DNA from 3 places in the Streptomyces sp. NPDC048142 genome. Region 2 is predicted to be linked to each of the others. Evidence: riboswitches for the same ligand, from Rfam matches in the RefSeq annotation. Region 2 holds a riboswitch; each other region holds the start of a gene.
The links. Region 2 has a riboswitch for thiamine pyrophosphate ahead of thiC (phosphomethylpyrimidine synthase ThiC). Riboswitches for the same ligand answer to the same signal wherever they lie in the genome.
Positions count from the first base shown of each region.

Region 1 (7,276 bases), on a different contig from region 2:
GCCGCGCCGAGAAGGAGCTCGACGACACCACCGCGAAGTACGTCGCGCAGGTGGACGAGCTGCTCAAGCACAAGGAAGCCGAGCTGCTCGAAGTCTGATGAACGACTCTTCCCGGGGTGTCCCGCAAGGAGCCGGTTACCGGGGCACGCCCGAGATGAGAGCCGCCCCGGCGGGTCCTGCCCACGATGTGCGTGACGCCCAGCAGACTCGGCCCATGCCCAACGTGCCGGACGTTCCCGACGCAGGTAGAGACGCAGAGAGCCGCGACGACCGGGACAGGGACGCCGCTCACGTCAGCGGCCCCCTGTTCCGTGACGAGATGCCGCAGGAGCCCATGTCCACCCCGTTGCCGCCCCCGCCGCAGAAGAAGCGCGCGGGGCGTGATCTGCGCGCCGCCATAGGGGTCGGCGTGGGTCTCGGCGCCGTCATCGGCCTCTCGCTGTTCATCGTGAAGGCCGTCTTCGTCGGCGTCATAGTGATCGCCGTCGTCGTCGGTCTGTGGGAGCTCACCTCCCGCCTCCAGGAGAGCAAGGGCATCAAGGCGCCCCTGGTGCCGCTGGCCGTCGGCGGAGCCGCGATGGTCGTCGCCGGTTACGCACGGGGGCCCGAGGGGGCCTGGGTCGCGATGGCCCTGACCGCCCTCGCGGTGCTGGTCTGGCGGATGACCGAGCCGCCGGACGGATATCTCAAGGACGTCACGGCCGGGGTCTTCGCGGCGTTCTACGTACCCTTCCTCGCCACCTTCGTCGCCCTGCTGCTGAAGGCGGACGACGGATCGTGGCGGGTCCTGACCTTCCTCGTCCTCACCGTGGTCAGCGACACCGGGGCGTACGCGGTCGGCTGGCGCTTCGGCAAGCACAAGCTCGCCCCGCGCATCAGCCCCGGCAAGACCCGTGAGGGCCTGTTCGGAGCCGTGGGCTTCGCGATGGTCGCCGGCGCGCTGTGCATGGAGTTCCTGATCGACGGCGGCGCCTGGTGGCAGGGCCTGCTGCTCGGCTTCGCGGTCGCCGCCAGCGCCACCCTCGGCGACCTCGGCGAGTCCATGATCAAGCGGGACCTCGGGATCAAGGACATGGGCACCCTGCTCCCCGGCCACGGCGGCATCATGGACCGGCTGGACTCGCTGCTGCCCACCGCACCGGTCGTCTGGCTGCTGCTGGTGCTGTTCGTGGGTTCGGGCTGAGCGCCAGACACCCCTTCCCACCTGCACGTTCTTCGAGTGAGGGTCCGTTGTCCACAGGGCGGCGGGCCCTCACCCGTCTGTCTGCCACACTGGATGAACCATGCCTAAGCCCGGAGAACTCACTTTCGTCGCGCCCCGCGGAGCCAAGAAGCCGCCGCGGCACCTCGCCGACCTCACGCCCGCCGAGCGCAAGGAAGCGGTCGCCGCGACCGGTGAGAAGCCGTTCCGCGCCCAGCAGCTCTCGCAGCACTACTTCGCGCGGTACGCGCACGACCCGGCCGAGTGGACCAACATCCCGGCCGCGTCGCGGGAGAAGCTCGCCGAGGCGCTGTTCCCCGACCTGATGTCCGTGATCCGGCACATCAGCTGCGACGACGACACGACACGCAAGACCCTGTGGAAGCTGCACGACGGGACGCTCGTCGAGTCCGTCCTGATGCGGTACCCGGAGCGCGTCACCATGTGCATCTCCTCGCAGGCCGGCTGCGGAATGAACTGCCCCTTCTGCGCCACCGGGCAGGCCGGCCTCGACCGCAACCTGTCGACCGCCGAGATCGTGCACCAGATCGTCGACGGCATGCGCGCCCTGCGCGACGGCGAGGTGCCCGGCGGCCCCGCGCGGCTCTCCAACATCGTCTTCATGGGCATGGGCGAGCCGCTCGCCAACTACAACCGCGTGGTCGGCGCGATCCGCCGGCTCACCGACCCGGAGCCGGACGGCCTCGGCCTCTCGCAGCGCGGGATCACCGTTTCCACCGTGGGCCTTGTCCCGGCCATGCTGCGCTTCTCCGACGAGGGCTTCAAGTGCCGCCTCGCCGTCTCGCTGCACGCCCCGGACGACGAGCTGCGCGACACCCTGGTCCCCGTCAACACCCGGTGGAACGTCCGCGAGGTGCTGGACGCCGCCTGGGAGTACGCCGAGAAGTCCGGCCGCCGGATCTCCATCGAGTACGCCCTGATCCGGGACATCAACGACCAGGCCTGGCGCGGCGACCTGCTCGGCCGGCTGCTCAAGGGCAAGCGGGTGCACGTCAACCTGATCCCGCTGAACCCCACGCCCGGCTCCAAGTGGACCGCCTCGCGGCCCGAGGACGAGAAGGCGTTCGTCGAGGCCATCGCGGCCCACGGCGTGCCAGTCACCGTCCGGGACACCCGTGGCCAGGAGATCGACGGAGCCTGCGGGCAGCTGGCGGCCTCCGAGCGCTGAGACCTCGGCGCAGCAGCGACCGCGCAAAGACCGGAGACCGCACGGCCCGGCCGAAAACCGCCGGTGTAGCCTGGGCCGAAATCAACTTCATATTCCGACAGGGGAGCGCCACAGCGCTGAGAGTGCGGCACCAAGGACAGGTTGGCCGCAGACCCTCTGAACCTCGCCCGGGTCATTCCGGGTAGGAAGTTCGGACCTTACTCAAGCTGTTGCGCCCTGCCCGCTTCCGGTTCGCCGGACAGCGGGCGGGGCCGCGTCTCTTCCTGGTCACCTCCAGGAGGAATCACATGAACACCACCACGAAGTACGCGGCGGCCGCGCTCGCCGCCGCTCTCGGCGTCACCGTGCTCGCGGGCTGCGGCAGCGACGACGGTCCCGCGGGCTCCGGGGCGTCCAAGGGCACCGGCTCCAAGACCGTGACCCTGGTCAGCCACGACTCCTTCAGCGTCTCGGACGGGGTGCTGAAGGCGTTTGCCGAGGAGACCGGTTACACCGTCGAGATCCTCAAGAGCGGCGACGCCGGAGCCGCGCTCAACCAGGAGATCCTCACCAAGGGCTCCCCGCGCGGCGACGTCTTCTTCGGCGTCGACAACACCCTGCTCTCCCGCGCCCTCGACAACGGTCTGTTCACCGCGTACGAGGCCAAGGGCCTGGACACGGTCGCGGCGGACACGCAGACGGACGAGAAGCACCGGGTGACGCCCGTCGACACCGGAGACATCTGCGTCAACTACGACAAGAAGTACTTCGCCGACAAGAAGCTCGCGCCGCCGAAGACCTTCGAGGACCTGATCGAGCCCGCGTACAAGAACCTCCTCGTCACCGAGAACGCCGCGAGCTCCTCGCCCGGTCTCGGCTTCCTCCTCGGCACCATCGCCACCCAGGGCGAGGACGGCTACGAGGCGTACTGGAAGAAGCTGAAGGCCAACGGCGTCAAGGTCGTCGACGGCTGGGAGCAGGCGTACAACGAGGAGTTCTCCGGCTCCGCGGGCGGCAAGAAGGCCAACGCGGACCGGCCGCTCGTCGTCAGCTACGCCTCCAGCCCGCCCGTCGAGGTGCTCTACGCCGACCCGCAGCCCAAGGAGGCCCCCACCGGGGTCGCCACCGGCACCTGCTTCCGGCAGACCGAGTACGCCGGGCTGCTGACCGGGGCGAAGAACGAGGCGGGCGGCAAGGCGTTGCTGGACTTCATGATCAGCAAGACGTTCCAGGAGGACATGCCGCTGAACATGTTCGTGAACCCGGTCGTGAAGGACACGAAGCTCCCCGCGCTGTTCACCGAGTTCGGCGAGAGCGTCGAGACGCCGCCCACCGTCGAGCCCGAGAAGATCGCCGCCAACCGTGAGCAGTGGATCCAGTCGTGGCAGTCGCTGGTCCTGAAGTAGGGCCCGAGGCGAAGGCCGCCGAGCCCGTCCGGCCCGCCGGTGGCGGGGCCGGTCGGCGCGGGACCGCGGTGCGGCTCGGCCTGATGGCCGTGCCCGTCGCGTTCTTCGCGCTGTTCTTCGCCTACCCCGTGACCGCGATCGTCGGCCGCGGGCTCAAGGCGGGCGGCGACTGGCAGCTCGGGCGGATCGGCGAGGTGCTGGCCCGCCCGGACATCCTCGGCGTTCTCTGGTTCACCACCTGGCAGGCCCTCGCCTCGACCGCGCTCACCCTGTTGATCGCCCTGCCCGGGGCGTATGTCTTCGCCCGCTTCGACTTCCCCGGCAAACAGGTGCTGCGGGCGGTCGTCACGGTGCCGTTCGTGCTGCCGTCCGTCGTCGTCGGCACCGCGTTCCTGGCGCTGCTCGGACGTGGCGGACTCCTCGACGAACTGTGGGGCGTCCGCCTCGACACGACCGTGTGGGCGATCCTGCTGGCCCATGTCTTCTTCAACTACGCCGTGGTCGTACGCACGGTGGGCGGGCTGTGGTCGCAGCTGGACCCCCGCCAGGAGGAGGCCGCCCGGGTGCTGGGGGCCGGACGGTTCGCCGCTTTCCGCCGGGTGACGTTGCCCGCGCTCGCCCCGGCCGTCGCCGCCGCCGCGCTGATGGTCTTCCTCTTCACCTTCACCTCCTTCGGCGTCGTGCAGATCCTCGGCGGACCGGCGTACTCCACCCTGGAGGTGGAGATCTACCGGCAGACCGCGCAGCTGCTGGACCTGCCGACGGCCGCCGTGCTGACCCTGGTGCAGTTCGCCGCGGTCGGCGGGATCCTCGCCGTGCACGCCGCGACCGTACGCCGCCGGGAGCGGGCGCTGAAGCTCGTCGACCCGGCCCGGACCTCCCGCCGGCCGCGCGGCCCCGGACAGTGGGCGCTGCTCGGCGGTGTCCTGCTCACCGCGCTGCTGCTGATCCTGATGCCGCTCGGGGTGCTGGTGGAGCGGTCCTTCGACGGATCCGGCGGTTACGGCTTCGGCTACTACCGGGCCCTCCAGTCCGCCGGGTCGGGCGGCTCCTCCACCTTCCTGGTGCCGCCGCTGGAAGCCGTCGGGAACTCCCTGCGGTACGCGCTCGTCGCGACGCTCATCGCCCTCGTCGTCGGCGGGCTCGCGGCGGCGGCCCTGACCCGGCGGGCCGGACGGCTGGTCCGCGGCTTCGACGCGCTGCTGATGCTGCCGCTCGGGGTGTCCGCCGTCACGGTCGGCTTCGGCTTCCTGATCACCCTGGACGAGCCGCCGCTCGACCTGCGGACCTCCTGGATCCTGGTTCCGCTGGCGCAGGCGCTGGTCGGCGTCCCCTTCGTCGTACGGACGATGCTGCCCGTGCTGCGCGCGGTCGACGACCGGCTGCGGGAGGCCGCCGCCGTGCTGGGAGCCTCGCCGCTGCGGGCCTGGCGGGAGGTCGATCTGCCGCTGGTGCGGCGGGCGGTGCTGGTCGCGGCGGGCTTCGCCTTCGCCGTCTCCCTCGGGGAGTTCGGCGCGACGGTCTTCATCGCGCGGCCGGACAACCCGACCCTGCCGGTCGCCGTGGCCCGGCTGCTGGGCCGGTCGGGGGAGCTCAACTACGGGCAGGCGATGGCCCTCAGCACGATCCTGATGCTGGTGTGCGCGGTGTCGCTGCTGCTCCTCGAACGTATCCGCACCGACCGATCCGGGGAGTTCTGAACGATGACAGGGGAAGTGACGGCAGGGGAAGCGGCGGCAAGGGAAGTGGCAGTAGGGGAAGCGATGGCAGGGGAGCGGCGCTCATGCTGAGTCTGGAATCCGCCACCGTACGGTTCGGGAAGCGGACGGCGCTGGACGCGGTGGACCTGGAGGTCGCCGACCACCGGATCGTGTGCCTGCTCGGACCCAGCGGCAGCGGGAAGTCCACCCTGCTCCGGGCCGTCGCAGGGCTCCAGCCCATGGACGGCGGCCGGGTCCTGCTGGCCGGCCGGGACCAGGCGGGCGTCCCGGTGCACCGGCGCGGGCTCGGCCTGATGTTCCAGGACCACCAGCTCTTCCCGCACCGCGATGCCGGCGCCAATGTCGCCTTCGGGCTGCGGATGCACGGCGTCGGCCGGGCCGAGGCCGGGCGCCGGGTCCGCGAACTGCTGGAGCTGGTCGGCCTGCCCGGGGCCGAACGCCGCGCGGTCGCCGCGCTGTCCGGCGGTGAGCAGCAGCGCGTCGCCCTGGCCCGCGCCCTCGCCCCGCGCCCGAAGCTCCTGATGCTGGACGAGCCGCTCGGCCAGCTCGACCGCAGCCTCCGCGAACGGCTCGTCGTCGAACTGCGCACGCTCTTCCAGGAGCTGGGCACGACGGTGCTGGCCGTCACGCACGACCAGGGCGAGGCGTTCGCGCTCGCCGACCGGGTCGTCGTGATGCGGGACGGCCGGATCGCGCAGGAGGGCAGCCCGCTGGATGTCTGGCAGCGTCCCGCCTCCGCGTTCGTCGCCCGGTTCCTCGGCTTCGACAACGTCACCCCGGCGACCGTGACCGGACAGGCCGCCGTCACCGCCTGGGGCAAGGTCCCGGTGCCCGAGGGCTCCCCGCAGGGCGAGGTCGACCTGCTGGTCCGCCCCGCCGGGGTGCTGATCGGCGCCCCCGAGGACGGACTGCGCTGCACGGTCGGCGTCCGCACCTTCCGGGGGAACCACGTGACCGTACGCCTGATGCCCGGGAACGCACCGGTGCTGGAGGCCGAATGCGCCCTGCGGGACACCCCGGACGAGGGCGCGGTCGTGGGTGTCCGCTTCGACGCGGCGGAGACGGTGGTACTGGCGGCCGGGGCGGGCACCCGCTGAGGTGGCACGGGCGGGTACCCGCTGGGCCGGCCGGTGTGGATGCTTCCCGAGGTGGTACGGGCGGGCACCTGCTGGGGCGGCACGGGCGGGCACCTGCCGAGGCGGCCGGTGCGGATGCCTCCTGAGACGGCCGGGGTGGCGGATGCCCCTATCGTGTCTGCGTTCCCGCCACCACGAGACCCCGTTCGTACGCCAGGATCACCGCCTGCGCCCGGTCCCGCAGTCCCATCTTCGCGAACAGCCGGTTGATGTGGGTCTTCACCGTGTGGTCGGTGATGGTCAGCCGCTCGGCGATGTCCGCGTTCGACAGGCCACGGGCGATCAGGACGAGTACCTCGGCCTCGCGCGTGGTCAGCCCGTCGACCGAACGCGGCGGGGGAGTGCCGACCCGCTGCCGGGCGAACTCGGCGATGAGCCGCCCGGTGATCTCGGGGGCCAGCAGGGCGCGGCCGCCCGCCACCACCCGTACCGCGTGCAGCAGTTCGGGGAAGGTCGCGTCCTTGAGGAGGAAGCCGCTGGCTCCGGCGCTGAGGGCGTCGTACACGTACTCGTCCAGACCGAACGTCGTCAGCATCAGCGCCCTGGTCGCCCCGTTCGACGCCGCGACGATCTCTCGTGCCGCGTCGATGCCGCCGAGCCGGGGCATCCGGATGTCCAGCAGCGCCACATCGGGCCGTAGTTCG
Region 1 covers NZ_JBIDBC010000001.1:417,597-424,872, forward strand. The annotation lists gene frr (ribosome recycling factor) at 1-98, shown strand, start outside; gene ACGF2Y_RS02110 (phosphatidate cytidylyltransferase) at 98-1,183, shown strand; gene rlmN (23S rRNA (adenine(2503)-C(2))-methyltransferase RlmN) at 1,284-2,390, shown strand; TPP riboswitch at 2,480-2,596, shown strand; gene ACGF2Y_RS02120 (thiamine ABC transporter substrate binding subunit) at 2,678-3,775, shown strand; gene ACGF2Y_RS02125 (ABC transporter permease) at 3,859-5,475, shown strand; gene ACGF2Y_RS02130 (ABC transporter ATP-binding protein) at 5,559-6,593, shown strand; gene ACGF2Y_RS02135 (response regulator) at 6,742-7,276, opposite strand, start outside.
Region 1: linked by a shared signal. The riboswitch ahead of ACGF2Y_RS02120 (thiamine ABC transporter substrate binding subunit) and the one ahead of thiC (phosphomethylpyrimidine synthase ThiC) in region 2 are both predicted to bind thiamine pyrophosphate.

Region 2 (7,276 bases):
TGTGCCGACGTTGATCGGTTCGGTTCAACGGGCGTTGAGGCTGCTGGAGGCTGTGGGGGCCCATCGGGACGGGGCGCCCGCCAAGCAGCTGGCACGGGAGGCGGGGCTTCCGCTGCCGACCGCCTACCACTTGCTGCGGACCCTCACCCATGAGGGCTACCTCCGCCGCGAGAACGGTGTCTTCCTCTTCGGCGCGGCCGCCGAGAACCTGACCGCCGCCTCCGGCCTCAGGAGCCGCCCCCGCCCCGCCTCCGTAGCCGACTCCCTCGGCCGCTGGCGGGACGTCATCGGAGCCCCGGTGTACTGCGCCGTCTACTGCGACGGCGAGATCGAGCTCATCGCGGTCGCGGACGCTCCCGACACCCCGGCGGTGGAGGAGTGGGCCTCGTTCCGGGAGACGGCTCACGCGCACGCCATCGGCCAGTGCCTGCTCGCCCAACTCGACGAGAGGGCCCGCGAGGACCACCTCGACCGGCACCCCGTGCGGCCCCTCACTCGTTACTCAGTGCGAGATCGCGCCACGCTTCTGGAGCGGCTGCGCACCCTCCGACGAGGTGAACCGGTCATCGAACGCCAGGAGTACGCACTGGGGACCGTGTGCGCCGCGATTCCCGTCACGGCCGGTGCCACCATTGCGGCGATGGCCATTTCCGTACCCCTGGACCGGGAAGAACGGTTGCTGCCCGCAGTCGAACAGCTACGTGGCGAAGTTGCCAGCCTCTTGCGTTCGTTCGTGTTCTCTATCAGTATCTGAAAAATCACTCCTTGTGATCTGCTATCGCGTGCACCACGATGGCGTCAATAGGGCCTGGGGGATCATTCCTGGCCAGTTTCATCTACTGCGGGGTTGAACGATGCGCGAGTCGGTTCAAGCAGAGGTCATGATGAGCTTCCTCGTCTCCGAGGAGCTCTCGTTCCGTATCCCGGTGGAGCTCCGGTACGAGGTCGGTGACCCGTACGCCATCCGGATGACGTTCCACCTGCCCGGCGATGCCCCTGTGACCTGGGCGTTCGGCCGCGAACTGCTGCTGGACGGGCTCAACAGCCCGAGCGGCGACGGAGATGTGCATATCGGCCCGACCGAGCCCGAGGGCCTCGGAGATGTGCACATCCGGCTCCAGGTCGGTGCGGACCGTGCGCTGTTCCGGGCGGGTACGGCACCGCTGGTGGCGTTTCTCGACCGGACGGACAAGCTCGTACCGCTCGGTCAGGAGCACACGCTGGGTGACTTCGACGGGAACCTGGAGGATGCGCTGGGCCGCATCCTCGCCGAGGAGCAGAACGCGGGCTGACCGGGTGTACCCGGCGGCTCGTCATCCCTTCCTGCGACGACGGCCCCGTCCGGACCGCGCGGGCGCGGCCGTAGCCGCCTGTGCGCCGCCGGACCCCGGGCGGTCCGCGGAGACGACCAGCGCGGCGAGCGCCGTGGTCACCGGCACCGAGGCGACCAGGCCGATCGACCCGACCAGTGTGCGGACGATCTCCTCGGCGACCAACTCGCTGTTGGCCACCGTCCCCACACTGCTCTGGGCGATGGAGAAGAGCAGCAGCAGCGGCAACGCCGCGCCCGCGTACGCCAGCACCAGCGTGTTGACCACCGAGGCGATGTGGTCCCTTCCGATCCGGATACCTGCCCGGTACAGCCCCTTCCAACCCATCTGCGGGTCCGCCTGGTGCAGTTCCCAGACGGCGGAGGTCTGGGTGACCGTCACATCGTCGAGCACCCCGAGCGAACCGATGATGACGCCGGCCAGCAGCAGACCGCTCATATCGATGTCCGGGTACAGGCCGTGGATGAGGCCGGTGTTGTCGTCGGTGTTGCCGCTCAGGCTCGCCCAGTCGATGAACAGGGAGCCCAGCAGCCCGATCAACAGCAGCGAGATCAGCGTGCCGACGACTGCGACCGACGTACGGGCCGTCACCCCGTGGCAGAGATAGAGGGCCGCCAGCATGATCGCGCTGGCCCCGATCACCGCCACGACCAGCGGATTCGATCCCTGCAGGATCGCCGGCAGGATGAACAGGGTCAGCACGGCGAACGACACGGCCAACGCCACCAGCGCCATCACCCCGCGCATCCTGCCCACCGCGACCACCGCCAGCGCGAAGATCCCGGCCAGCAGCGCCATCGGAATCTTCCGGTCCACGTCGGTCACGGAGTACTGGAGGTCGCGCGGCGCGTCGGGGGCGTACGCCACGACCACGCCCTGCCCTTCGCTCAGCTGGCGGGGCGCGTCCGGCTGGACCACCTCGACGAACCTGCGGCCCTTGTCGTCGCCGCTGGTCACCTCGATGGTGGCCTTCGAGCACTCCCCCTCCTGCTCGTTGACGGCCTCCCGGCCCGAGGGTGTGGAGGTGTCGCCGGTCGGGGGCACCTGCGCGGCGTTGACGTCCGCGCAGTCGACCTTGTCGACCTGGACGACCCTGCCGTCCTGGGTCTGCCGGTCGAATCCGACGCCGGTGCGCTCGTGGTCGGGCACGCCACCGGGCCAGAACGCGATCAGGCCGACGACGACCGCCGTCGCGAACGGGATCAGTACGGCGGCGATGACCTTGCGCAGGTGCTTGGAGACCGGGGCGGCCGGTCCGTGGCTGTGGGTGTGGCCCTGGGGCGGCTGGGGCGAGGGGTCGCTCTGGGGAGAGGTCACGGGTCGATCATCGCAAGAACGGGAGGACCCTCTCTGGTCAGCTCGCCGGGAAGGACGCTAGCGTGGAGGCACCTTTGTACACGCGGGAGCTCGGAGCACCGGGCTGAGAGGGCGCTGATCGCCGTACATCCGTACGGGACTCGCTGCGCCGACCGCCGAACCTGTTACCGGGTAATGCCGGCGTAGGGAGTAGGTCTCATGACCACAGCGGACGCACGCACGCCTGCCTCCGATCGGAACGACGACGAGGCCGGGAAGTCCATCGGCTGGCACAAGGGGTACGTCCAGGGCTCGCGCCCGGACCTCCGGGTGCCGGTCCGACAGGTGCACCTCACCAACGGCAAGGACGTGACGCTGTACGACACGTCGGGGCCGTACACCGATCCCACCATCGACACCGATGTCCGCCGCGGCCTCGCGCCGCTGCGGGAGAACTGGATCATCGCCCGCGGCGACACGGGGGAGTACGCGGGCCGTCCGGCCCGCCCCGAGGACGACGGGCTCAAGCACACCTCGCCGCGCGGCGGACTGCGCAACCTCGACGCCGTGTTCCCCGGCCGCCCGCGCCAGCCGCGCCGCAGCCGCGACGGGCGCCCCGTCACCCAGCTCGCGTACGCCCGACGGGGGGAGATCACCCCGGAGATGGAGTACGTGGCGATCCGGGAGAACGTGGCGGCCGAGGTCGTCCGCGAGGAGATCGCGCAGGGCAGGGCGGTGCTGCCCGCCAACGTCAACCACCCCGAGATCGAGCCGATGATCATCGGTAAGCGGTTCCTGGTGAAGGTCAATGCCAACATCGGCAACTCGGCCGTCACCTCCTCCATCGAGGAGGAGGTGGACAAGATGACCTGGGCGACGAAGTGGGGCGCCGACACCGTCATGGACCTGTCCACCGGCCGCAACATCCACACCACCCGTGAATGGGTGCTGCGCAACTCCCCCGTGCCGATCGGCACCGTCCCGCTCTACCAGGCCCTGGAGAAGGTCGACGGCCGGGCCGAGGAGCTGACCTGGGAGATCTACAAGGACACCGTCATCGAGCAGGCCGAGCAGGGCGTGGACTACATGACGGTGCACGCCGGCGTGCGCCTGCCGTACGTCCCGCTGACGGCCCGTCGTAAGACCGGGATCGTCTCGCGCGGCGGCTCGATCATGGCGGCCTGGTGTCTCGCGCACCACAAGGAGTCGTTCCTCTACGAGCACTTCGAGGAGCTCTGCGAGATCCTCGCGACGTACGACGTCACCTACTCGCTCGGCGACGGGCTGCGCCCCGGCTCGATCGCGGACGCCAACGACGAGGCGCAGTTCGCCGAGCTGCGCACACTGGGCGAGCTGAACACGGTCGCCAAGCGGTTCGGCGTCCAGACCATGATCGAGGGCCCGGGGCATGTCCCGATGCACAAGATCAAGGAGAACATCGACCTCCAGCAGGAGATCTGCGAGGAGGCGCCGTTCTACACACTCGGCCCGCTGACCACGGACGTCGCGCCCGCCTACGACCACATCACCTCCGGTATCGGCGCCGCGATGATCGCCTGGTGGGGCACGGCGATGCTCTGCTACGTCACGCCCAAGGAGCACCTGGGGCTGCCCAACCGGGACGATGTGAAGACGGGCGTGATCACCTACAAGATCGCCGCCCACGCGGCCGACCTCGCCAAGGGGCACCCGGGCGCGCAGGAGTGGGATGACGCGCTGTCCGACGCGCGGTTCGAGTTCCGGTGGGAGGACCAGTTCAATCTGGCCCTCGACCCGGACACCGCGCGGGAGTTCCACGACGAGACGCTGCCCGCCGAACCGGCGAAGACGGCGCACTTCTGCTCGATGTGCGGGCCGAAGTTCTGCTCGATGAAGATCTCCCAGGACATCCGGCGTCAGCACGGCGGTTCGCAGGAGGAGATCGAGCAGGGCATGGCCGAGAAGTCGAAGGAGTTCGCGGCCGCCGGCAACCGGGTCTACCTGCCCATCGCCGACTGACCCGCCCCGGCCGCCGGCCCGTCCCCGGCGGTCGGGGCCTCCCCGTCCCCGGCGGTCGGGTCCTTCTCGGGTCCGGCGGTCGGGTCCTCCTCGGGACCTGCGGCCCCGGTCGGCCGAGGCGCGATCACGTAGCACCGATGCCGATCCGGCCAGGAGGCTATGGGCGTTTCCTGCCCTATTGGGTAACTGCCGCCATTTCACGGTTGTTTGGCATGGTTGGCCACCTTGTTAAGCGACAGTATGGATACGGTCGTGTGGCAGCTTTATGTACGTTTGGCCCGCAGCTCACCAGCCCTTGACCCTTTGCTTATCTGTGGCTTACTTTCCGGCTAGCTTGGCTGAGAATTGGCGGCCCTTGAACAGGGGCCCGGGGAGGGAATCACCATGGACTGGTACCTGGCAGTACTCAAGAACTACGCAGGCTTCAGCGGACGCGCGCGCCGCAAGGAGTACTGGATGTTCACGCTCATCAGCGTCGGCATCAGCGTGGTGCTCTCGATCATCGGTGGCCTGATCGGCGCGGACTTCCTGTCCTTCATCTACAGCGTCGCGATTCTCGTTCCGACGCTCGCTGTCGGCGTGCGCCGCCTGCACGACACCGGTCGTTCCGGCTGGTGGCTGCTGATCGCGCTCATCCCGCTGGTCGGCGCCATCATCCTGATCGTCTTCCTCGCCTCGGAGGGCAAGCCGGAGGCGAACCAGCACGGCGTCAACCCGAAGCTGGCCCCGCAGGCGATCTGATCCACCGCTCCGGTCCGTCCGGAGCGTCTCCCCGGGCCGGGCGCGGCATTCGCCGCCCCGGCCCGCGGTGTGTCCGGGAGCCGGAAGCGGAGGAGGCCGGGACCCGTGTCCGGCCCCCGCCCTCAGTCCGGGCGGTGCTCGGGGCCGCCGAAGTCCGGGCTCGTGAAGTCGGGACTGGTGAAGGTCGGCCGGGGCCCGGCCGCCGGGCCGTCGTCCGGGCCGGAGAAGTCCGGCCTGCTGTAGCCGGCCTTCGGGATGCGGTTGGGCGAACGGTGCGGGGTCCGCGCGGCGGGCCCCGCGGTGGGGTCGTCCAGGGCGTCCCGGAGGAACGGGAGGATGCCGCGCTCCAGCAGGGCGTGGCGCCAGGCCTCCCTGGCCCGCGCGACCTCCTCCGGAAGCTCCTGTTCCTCGTGCTCGGCGGTCAGGGGCGTCGTTCCGTTGCGGAGCGCGGTGACGAGCAGCCCGACGGCCGCGACCAGGATCGCCGCGGCGGCGACCGCGGCGAAGAACCACCCGGCCGCGACCATCGAGTCGCCGAAGGCCACCGACGGGCTGACCGCCTTCAGCAGGTAGCCGACGAGCAGGAAGATGACGGCCGCGGTCCCGGCGAGCAGCGGGGTCAGGACCGTGACGACCGCGCCTATGCCGGCTCCCGATCCGGCAGCCGTGCTCTGCGGCCCGTCCACGGCCGGGGCCCCGTCGGCTCCTTCGGCGGTCGCCGCCCGGCGCAGTTCGCCCCGGGCCCTGACGTAGTGCTCGTACTCGGTCGCCGCGGCCGCAGTGATCAGCGCCGTGGCGCTGAGCGCCATGGTGCGCAGCTGTTCGGTGTTGAGCCGGTCCCCGACGCCCTCCAGATCCGGGCGTTCGTGAGCGTGGCGGAGTGCGTCGCCCAGGATCCGCTCGTACTCGGGTCCGTCCTCGGCCAGCAGGTGCGGAGCGCTTGTCATCTGCATCCCCCGATGCTCCGTCGGTGCCCGGCTGCCCGCGTGGACCGGGCGATCGGGGGGAAACGGAGGAGAGCCTGCCACTGATGTGCCGATGGTAGAGCGCTCACGGCACGGGGTGACAGTGTGTTTCCGGAATTGGGCCCGGTGACGGGCCCAAAGATCGGCGAGGTCGGCGCAGGCGGAACCTGGAGCGCCTTCCCCGCCGACGGTCAGTCATGCAGCGGGAGTTGAACCACCAGCAGTTTTCCGGCCATGGTCACTCCGCCGTCCATGGCGATGGCGAGGCCGTCCGCGTACACGTGCGGGCCGTTGACCACGGGCCCCGAGCTGTCCTCGCCCTCCTCCGCGCCGACCTCGCCCAGGAGGTACGGAATGGGGCTGTGACCATGGACGACGCGCTGTCCGCCGTACGTCGCCATCAGCTCGCGCACCGCGTCGGCGCCGCCCTCGTCCCGGAAGGCGAACCGCTTGGTGAGCTTGCGGAAGAGGTCCCAGCACTCGTCGGCGTCGTTACGCGTGAGAATGGCTGTGATCGTGTCGTTGACGTCCTCGATGGTGGACCCGTAGTCGAGGTAGGCCGTCGTGTCGGAGTGCATCAGCAGATGCCCGTCCTCCTCGACGATCGCGTCGAGCCGGGACATCCACTGGAGGTGGACGTCCTGGAGGCGCTCCATGTCGGTCTTCTGGCCGCCGTTGAGCAGCCAGGCGGCCTGGAAGGTGGCGGTGCCCGCCCCGGAGTTGACGGGGGTGTCGGCGAACCGCTTGGCGCCGAGCAGCAGCAGTTCGTGGTTGCCCATCAGGGCCTTGCAGTAGCCGCCGGCCGCCGCCGCCTCGGCCGAGAGCCGCATGACGAGGTCGATGACCCCGATGCCGTCAGGACCGCGGTCGGTGAAGTCGCCGAGGAACCACAGCCGGGCGTTGCCCGCGGCCCAGTTCCCGTCGGCGTCGATGAGGCCCTGCTCG
Region 2 covers NZ_JBIDBC010000002.1:251,696-258,971, forward strand. The annotation lists gene ACGF2Y_RS03735 (IclR family transcriptional regulator) at 1-754, shown strand, start outside; gene ACGF2Y_RS03740 (SsgA family sporulation/cell division regulator) at 855-1,292, shown strand; gene ACGF2Y_RS03745 (YibE/F family protein) at 1,314-2,648, opposite strand; TPP riboswitch at 2,721-2,854, shown strand; gene thiC (phosphomethylpyrimidine synthase ThiC) at 2,847-4,625, shown strand; gene ACGF2Y_RS03755 (DUF805 domain-containing protein) at 5,010-5,366, shown strand; gene ACGF2Y_RS03760 (hypothetical protein) at 5,489-6,319, opposite strand; gene ACGF2Y_RS03765 (metallophosphoesterase) at 6,523-7,276, opposite strand, start outside.

Region 3 (7,276 bases), on a different contig from region 2:
TACGCGGCGTACTGCGGCTGGGCCGAGGGGTCGGCGTCGTGTCCCTGGCCCTGGCCCTGGCCCTGGTCCTGGCGGGAGTTGCCGTTCGCGTCGTAGCCGGTGTCCCCGTACACGCCGTACTGGCCGGTGTCGTCGGGCAGCGGCTGCGGTTCGTGGACGGACGGCGTGGGCGGGGCGGCCGGGGGCCGGTCGTACCCGGGGTCGGCGACCTCCAGGTCCGAGACCTCCAGCGTGGGTTCCTTCACGGCGGCAGCCTCGCCGCCGCCCCTGCGCCGACGGCTCTCCCCCGGGCTGCCGCCTATGGCCCAGCCGGTGGAGAAGCCGCGCCGGAAGGACAGCGTCACGAAGGTCTGGCCGGTGGCGAAGGTGAGCGTGCCGACGACGATGACCGGAACGGAGGCCAGCAGCACCCCGACCACCACGCCGAGGAAGCCGGCGAAGGCGAGGAGCCGCCAGCGCAGTCGTGCCTTGTACTGCAGCAGCACCTCGCCGAGCAGCCACAGGGCCACCAGACCGAATGCGATGTAGAGGACCGTCCAGCCCACGCCCGCCCCCTCCTTCGGCCGTAGCCGCGTCGGAGGCGGGTACGACCGGTCACGACTGCTTGTGCAGTCCGAGTTTTTCGTAGATTTCGAGCGTAGCCGTCGAGTTGTTGAGCGTGATGAAGTGCAGTCCGGGCACACCCTCGGACAGCAGCTTCGCGCAGAACTCCGTTGCGAACTCGATGCCAATGGAGCGTACAGCGGCTGGATCGTCCTTGACCGCGAGGATGCGCTCTTTCAACGACGCGGGCACGGTCGCGTTGCTGAGCTGGGGGAACTTTTCCAGTTGCTTCACACTCGTCAAAGGCATGACCTCGGGGATCACGGGCGTTTCGCAACCCGCGGCGACCACCCGGTCACGCATCCGGAGATAGTCCTCCGGGCGGAAGAACATCTGGGTGATCGCATAATCCGCACCCGCCCGGCACTTGTCCACGAAATGACCGATGTCCGCCTCCCAGTCGGTCGACCGGGGGTGCATTTCGGGGAACGCGGCGACGCCGACGCAGAAGTCGCCCGATTCCTTGATGAGCCGGACGAGGTCGGCGGCGTACTTCACCCCCCGCGGGTGCTCCACCCACTCGCCCATCGGGTCGCCCGGCGGGTCGCCGCGGACCGCGAGGATGTTCCTGATGCCCGCGTCGGCGTACTGCCCGACCATGTTGCGCAGCTCGGCGACGGAGTGGTCCACGGCGGTGAGATGGGCGACCGGGGTCAGTGTGGTGTCGGCGGCGATCTGCTGGGTGGCCCGGACCGTCCCGGCACGGGTGGAGCCGCCGGCGCCGTACGTCACGGAGACGAAGCTCGGGCGGACCGCCTCGACCCGGCGCAGGGCGTTCCAGAGGTTCCGCTCACCTTTTTCCGTCTTGGGCGCCCAGAACTCGAAGGAGTACGACGTCTTGCCGGTCGCTAGCAGGTCACGCACCGTGCGCGCGTGATCCGTCCTGGTGGAGGGTGTACCAAGGGCCATAAGGGGAGGTTAACCAGGGGGTGGAGACTCCCCCAACCACAGCGGGAAAGTTTGCCTCATTTTGTCGGACTGCTGTCCACCCATCGGACAAGTGCCCGAGATGTCCCCCCATCGGCGCTTCGGCGCGCGCGGGAAATCTCAGAGCGCGTGCGCCCGGATACGCCGGGCCAGCTCGGCGGTGGCGCCGGCCGGGTCGTCGGCCTCGGTGATCGCCCGGACGACGACGACACGGCGGGCCCCGGCGTCCAGCACCTGATCCAGATTGCCGGCGTCGATCCCGCCGATCGCGAACCAGGGGCGCGGCTGGTCGAGGGAAGCGGCGTGGCGCACGAGGTCGAGGCCCGGAGCGTGGCGGCCGGGCTTGGTGGGGGTGGGCCAGCAGGGGCCGGTGCAGAAGTAGTCCACGCCGTCCTGGGCTACGGCGGCGTCGACCTCGGCCTCGGCGTGTGTGGAGCGGCCGATCAGCCGGTCGGCGCCGATGATCGCACGAGCGGCCGGCACCGGCAGGTCGCCCTGCCCGAGGTGCAGGACGTCGGCGCCGACGGCGTGGGCGACGTCGGCGCGGTCGTTCACCGCGAGGAGCTTGCCGTGCCGGCGGCAGGCGTCGGCGAGGACGGCGAGATGCTCCAGCTCCTCGGCGGCCTCCATGCCCTTGTCCCGGAGCTGGACGATGTCGACGCCGCCGGCGAGCACGGCGTCCAGAAAGGCGGGGAGGTCGCCCTGCCGCTTGCGGGCGTCCGTGCACAGGTAGAGCCGGGCGTCGGACAGCTGCTCGCGAGACGTGGACATGGGTGGTGCTCCCCCGTGGTCGTGACGGTGCACGGGCCGCAGCGGGCGGCCCGTGCTCCGCTTCCTGTCGTATCGGTCAGACGGCGAGCGCCTGGGCGCGGCGCTTCACCTCCGTACCGCGATTCTCGCTCAGCGCCTGTGCGGGGGTGCCGGGCAGGGTCGGGTCGGGAGTGAAGAGCCACTCCAGCATCTCTTCGTCGGAATAGCCGTCGTCCCTCAGGAGGGTCAGGGTGCCGGAGAGGCCCTTGACCACCTTGTCGCCGTCGATGAAGGCGGCGGGCACCTGGAGCGTCCGGTTCTCACCACGGCGTACGGCGATGAGCTGGCCCTCCTTGACCAGCTGCCGTACGCGCGTCACCTGGACATCGAGCATTTCCGCGATGTCGGGAAGGTGGAGCCAGGCGGGGACGAGAGCATCGGTCTTTGCGTCAATCTCGGTCACAGGGACAAGCGTGCCATCCAGGACTGACAGTCGGTAGCCGGGCCGACCGTACGGGGGTGGGCCGCGGCGGGTCCCGGGCCCCTCACAGGGCGGCGGACTTCAGTGGTACGGCGGGGTCGGCCACCTTCTCCGGGTCCAGGACGGCCCCCGATTCGATGAGCCTGCGGCCCTGTGCGAGGTCGCGCGGGCGCCCCACGGCGAGCACGGCGGCCAGCGCGCCGTCGCGCAGCCAGCACACCGACCAGGCCGCGTCCGCCCCGTCGCCGCGCCACAGCAGGGTGTCGGCGACCGCGTGGTGGCCGGCGTACTGCACGAAGCGGCCGAACTGCTCGGACCAGAAGTACGGGACGGGGTCGTGGACGGGGAGCGGTCCGCCGTCCTGGACGGCCATGATCGCGGCGGCCGCGGTGCGCGGGCCCTGGAGGGCGTTGTCCCAGTGGTGGATCAGCAGGCGTGTCCCGTAGCGGGCGGAGGGGAAGGAGGCGCAGTCCCCGACCGCGTACACATCGGGCAGCGAGGTGCGCAGCGCGCTGTCGGCGGTGACCGAGCCGTCCGGGCCGAGTGCGACCCCGGAGCCGGCCAGCCAGTCGGTGGCGGGGCGCGCGCCGATGCCGACGACCACGGCCCCGGCGGGCAGGATGCGGCCGTCCGCGAGGATGACGGCCCCCTCCTCGACGCGGTCGACCCGCGCCCCGGTGAGGAGTTCGGCGCCGCTGTCGGCGTACCAGTCGGCCATCGGGGCGGCCACCTCGGCGGGCAGGGTGCCCGCGAGCGGGCGGGCGGCGGCCTCGACGACGGTGACCGCGCAGCCCGCGGCACGGGCGGCGGTGGCGAACTCCGCGCCGATCCAGCCCGCCCCGACGACGACCACGTCGTGCTGCCGCTCCAGGACGGGCCGCAGCCGGGCGGCGTCGTCGAGGGTGCGCAGCAGATGGACGCCGGGCACGCCTTCGGTGCCGGGCAGGGTCAGGGGCTCCGCGCCGGTCGCCAGGACCAGGGCGTCGTAGGGAACCGGCCCGTCGGCGGTGTCCAGCACGTGGTCGGCGGCGCGCAGGGCGGTGACGTGCAGGCCCAGGCGCAGGGTGATGTCCAGCGCCTCGAAGTCGACGTCGAAGGCGGAGTCCTCGGCCTTGCCCAGCAGCACGGCCTTGGACAGCGGCGGTCGGTCGTAGGGCTGGTGGGGCTCGGCGCCGATCAGGGTGACCGGCCCGGTGAAGCCCGCCTCGCGCAGGGCCACGGCGCTCTGCACGCCCGCCATGCCCGCCCCGACGACCACGACGTGCCGTGTCCGCTGCCGCGCCGCCCGCTGCTCTGTCTGCTCGCTCACCTGTCCACCTTATTCAACTGACGGACTGCCAGGTAGGGGGTCGCGGGGAAGGAGCTGCGGGGACGCGGGGAACGAGGCCGAGGGGCCCCGGGGAACGGGCTCAGGAAGCGAGCTCTTCCACCACGCTGGTCCCGCTGCCCTCCTGGGACTCCCAGGCCCACCGCTCCTCCAGCCGCACCCGGCCGTCCGCGAGGTCGACGACCGTGGAGAGACAGTGCCCGGACGAGGTCGTTCCGTCCTGTTTGAGCTGCACGTAACGGAAGTCCAGCACGTCCCCGGCCCGGGTGCCGACGAGATGGCCGCGGACCACGTCGCCGCCCGCGTACTCGGCCCAGATCCGGCCGTCCCGCTCGTGGTAGGTGAAGCGGGTGCGGGTGCCGACCTGGCCGGGCGCCTGGTCGGCGACCGGGGCCAGGACGAGTCCGTCGAGTGAACGGGCCACGGTGGCTGCTCCCTTGACTGTGCCATGGGCGAGTGGGTTTAGGGTGGCCAAGGTAGAACACTCGCGGGAGCCCGGACGCACCGGGCTGAGAGGGAGGCTGGCGGCCTCCGACCGTACGAACCTGCTCCGGGTCATGCCGGCGAAGGGAGGGGCTGGACACCCATGCGTATCTCGCGGAGAACCTCCGGATCCGACGTCCTCGTCATCGGGGGCGGAATCATCGGCCTGGTCACCGCGTGGCGGGCCGCCCAGCGGGGGCTGGGCGTCACCGTGGCGGATCCCGCACCGGGCGGCGGCGCCGCACAGGTCGCGGCGGGCATGCTGGCGGCCGTCACCGAACTGCACTACGGCGAGCAGATGCTGCTCGGGCTCAACCTCGCCTCCGCCGCCCGCTATCCGGCGTTCGTGGCCGAGCTGGAGGAGGCGAGCGGCCGGGACACCGGCTTCCGCGCCTGCGGGACGCTCGCCGTCGCCCTGGACTCCGACGACCGGGCGCATCTGCGCGAACTGCACGCCCTCCAGGAGCGTTCGGGCCTGGAGTCGACCTGGCTGAGCGGCCGTGAGTGCCGCCGCCTGGAGCCGATGCTGGCCCCGGGCGTCCGGGGCGGCCTCCGGGTCGACGGCGACCACCAGGTGGATCCGCGCCGCCTCGCCGCGGCGCTGCTGACCGCGTGCGAGCGGGCCGGGGTCGTGTTCCGCCGGACCACCGCCGAGCGGCTCACCGTCGCCGGGGGCCGGGCCGCCGGGGCGCTGCTCGGCGACGGCACGGAGTTCGCGGCCGATCAGGTCGTGCTCGCCGCGGGCAGTCTCAGCGGCCGGCTCGCGGGGCTCCCGCCGGAGCTCGTACCGCCGGTCAGACCGGTCAAGGGCCAGGTCATCCGGCTCACCGTGCCCCCGGCGTACGCCCCCTTCCTCGGCCGTACCGTGCGCGCCGTGGTCCGGGGCGGCCATCTCTACCTCGTGCCGCGCGAGAACGGCGAGCTGGTGATCGGCGCCACCAGCGAGGAGATGGGCTGGGACACCACGGTCACCGCCGGCGGGGTGTACGAGCTGCTGCGCGACGCCCACGAGCTGGTGCCCGGCATCACCGAGCTGCCGCTCACCGAGACCCTGGCCGGTCTGCGCCCCGCGTCGCCCGACAACGCCCCGCTGCTCGGCCCGACCGCCCTGCCCGGCCTGCTGCTCGCCACCGGCCACCACCGCAACGGCGTCCTGCTGACCCCCGTCACCGGGGACGCGATGGCCGACGCCCTCACCACCGGCGAGCTGCCCGAGACGGCCCGCCCCTTCGCCCCCGGCCGGTTCGCACCGGCACTCCCCGCCGCCCCCGCACTCCAGGAGCAGCCCGCATGACCCAGCAGCCCACCGCGCCGGAGCCCGCCTCCGCCCCGGCCTCCGCTCCCGTACCGTCCGGGGCTTCGGTTTCCGTCTCGGTGAACGGGGAAGCCCGTGCCGTCCCCGCCGGGACGGCCCTGGACGCCCTCGTGGCCACCCTGACCCCGGCCCGCTCCGGAGTCGCCGTCGCCGTCAACGAGAGCGTCGTCCCGCGCGGCCGGTGGGCCGCCACGCCGCTCGGCGAGGGCGACCGCGTCGAGGTACTGACCGCCGTGCAGGGAGGCTGACCATGTCGGACGACGTCTTCACGCTGGGTCCTGCCACGTTCGGCTCCCGGCTGATCATGGGCACCGGCGGTGCCCCGAGCCTGGAGGTGCTGGAGCGTTCGCTGATCGCCTCCGGCACCGAGCTGACCACCGTCGCGATGCGCCGGCTGGACCCGACCGTGCGGGGTTCGGTGCTCTCGGTGCTGGAGCGGCTCTCCATCCAGGTCCTGCCGAACACCGCGGGCTGCTTCACCGCGGGCGAGGCGGTGCTGACCGCCCGGCTGGCCCGGGAGGCGCTCGGCACCGACTGGGTGAAGCTGGAGGTGATGGCCGACGAACGGACCCTGCTGCCCGACACCGTCGAGCTGCTGGACGCGGCGGAGATCCTGGTCGACGACGGGTTCGTCGTGCTGCCGTACACCAACGACGATCCGGTCCTGGCCCGGAAGCTGGAGGACGTGGGGTGCGCGGCGATCATGCCGCTCGGCTCTCCCATCGGCTCCGGGCTCGGCATCCGCAACCCGCACAACTTCGAGCTGATCGTCGAGCGGGCCGGGGTGCCGGTGATCCTCGACGCCGGCGCCGGGACGGCCTCGGACGCGGCGCAGGCGATGGAGCTGGGGTGCGCGGCCGTGATGCTGGCCTCGGCGGTGACCCGGGCCCAGGAGCCGGAGCTGATGGCCGCCGCGATGCGTCACGCGGTGGAGGGCGGGCGGCTCGCGTACCGGGCGGGCCGGATTCCGCGCCGCCACTTCGCCGAGGCCTCGTCGCCGATGGACGGGCGGGCGGTGCTCGATCCGGAGCGCCCGGCGTTCTGAGCACCTGCGCGGACTCGCCACGTGGGGCGTGCCCCTGCCACGCACTCGCCACATAGGACGTGACCCCGCCACGGGCCCGCCACGGGCCCGCCACCCCGGACGCGCCCTCGCCATGGTCCCGCCACGTGGGACGTGTCCCTGTCACGGATCGGCTGCAGAACGGCCCCGGCACCGCCCCGGTCCGTCCGGGGTGTCGGTGGCGGCTCGTAGACTCTCCGGGTGGACACGACCCTCCAGGACCCTCTCGTCGGGCAGCTGCTCGACGGCCGGTATCGCATAGAGGCACGCATCGCCGTCGGCGGGATGGCCACGGTCTACCGGGCCGTGGACACCCGCCTGGACCGG
Region 3 covers NZ_JBIDBC010000027.1:52,121-59,396, forward strand. The annotation lists gene ACGF2Y_RS27815 (hypothetical protein) at 1-545, opposite strand, end outside; gene metF (methylenetetrahydrofolate reductase [NAD(P)H]) at 595-1,512, opposite strand; gene thiE (thiamine phosphate synthase) at 1,651-2,301, opposite strand; gene ACGF2Y_RS27830 (Rv2175c family DNA-binding protein) at 2,378-2,743, opposite strand; gene ACGF2Y_RS27835 (NAD(P)/FAD-dependent oxidoreductase) at 2,826-4,070, opposite strand; gene ACGF2Y_RS27840 (hypothetical protein) at 4,171-4,512, opposite strand; TPP riboswitch at 4,566-4,677, shown strand; gene thiO (glycine oxidase ThiO) at 4,675-5,865, shown strand; gene thiS (sulfur carrier protein ThiS) at 5,862-6,134, shown strand; gene ACGF2Y_RS27855 (thiazole synthase) at 6,137-6,931, shown strand; gene pknB (Stk1 family PASTA domain-containing Ser/Thr kinase) at 7,151-7,276, shown strand, end outside.
Region 3: linked by a shared signal. The riboswitch ahead of thiO (glycine oxidase ThiO) and the one ahead of thiC (phosphomethylpyrimidine synthase ThiC) in region 2 are both predicted to bind thiamine pyrophosphate.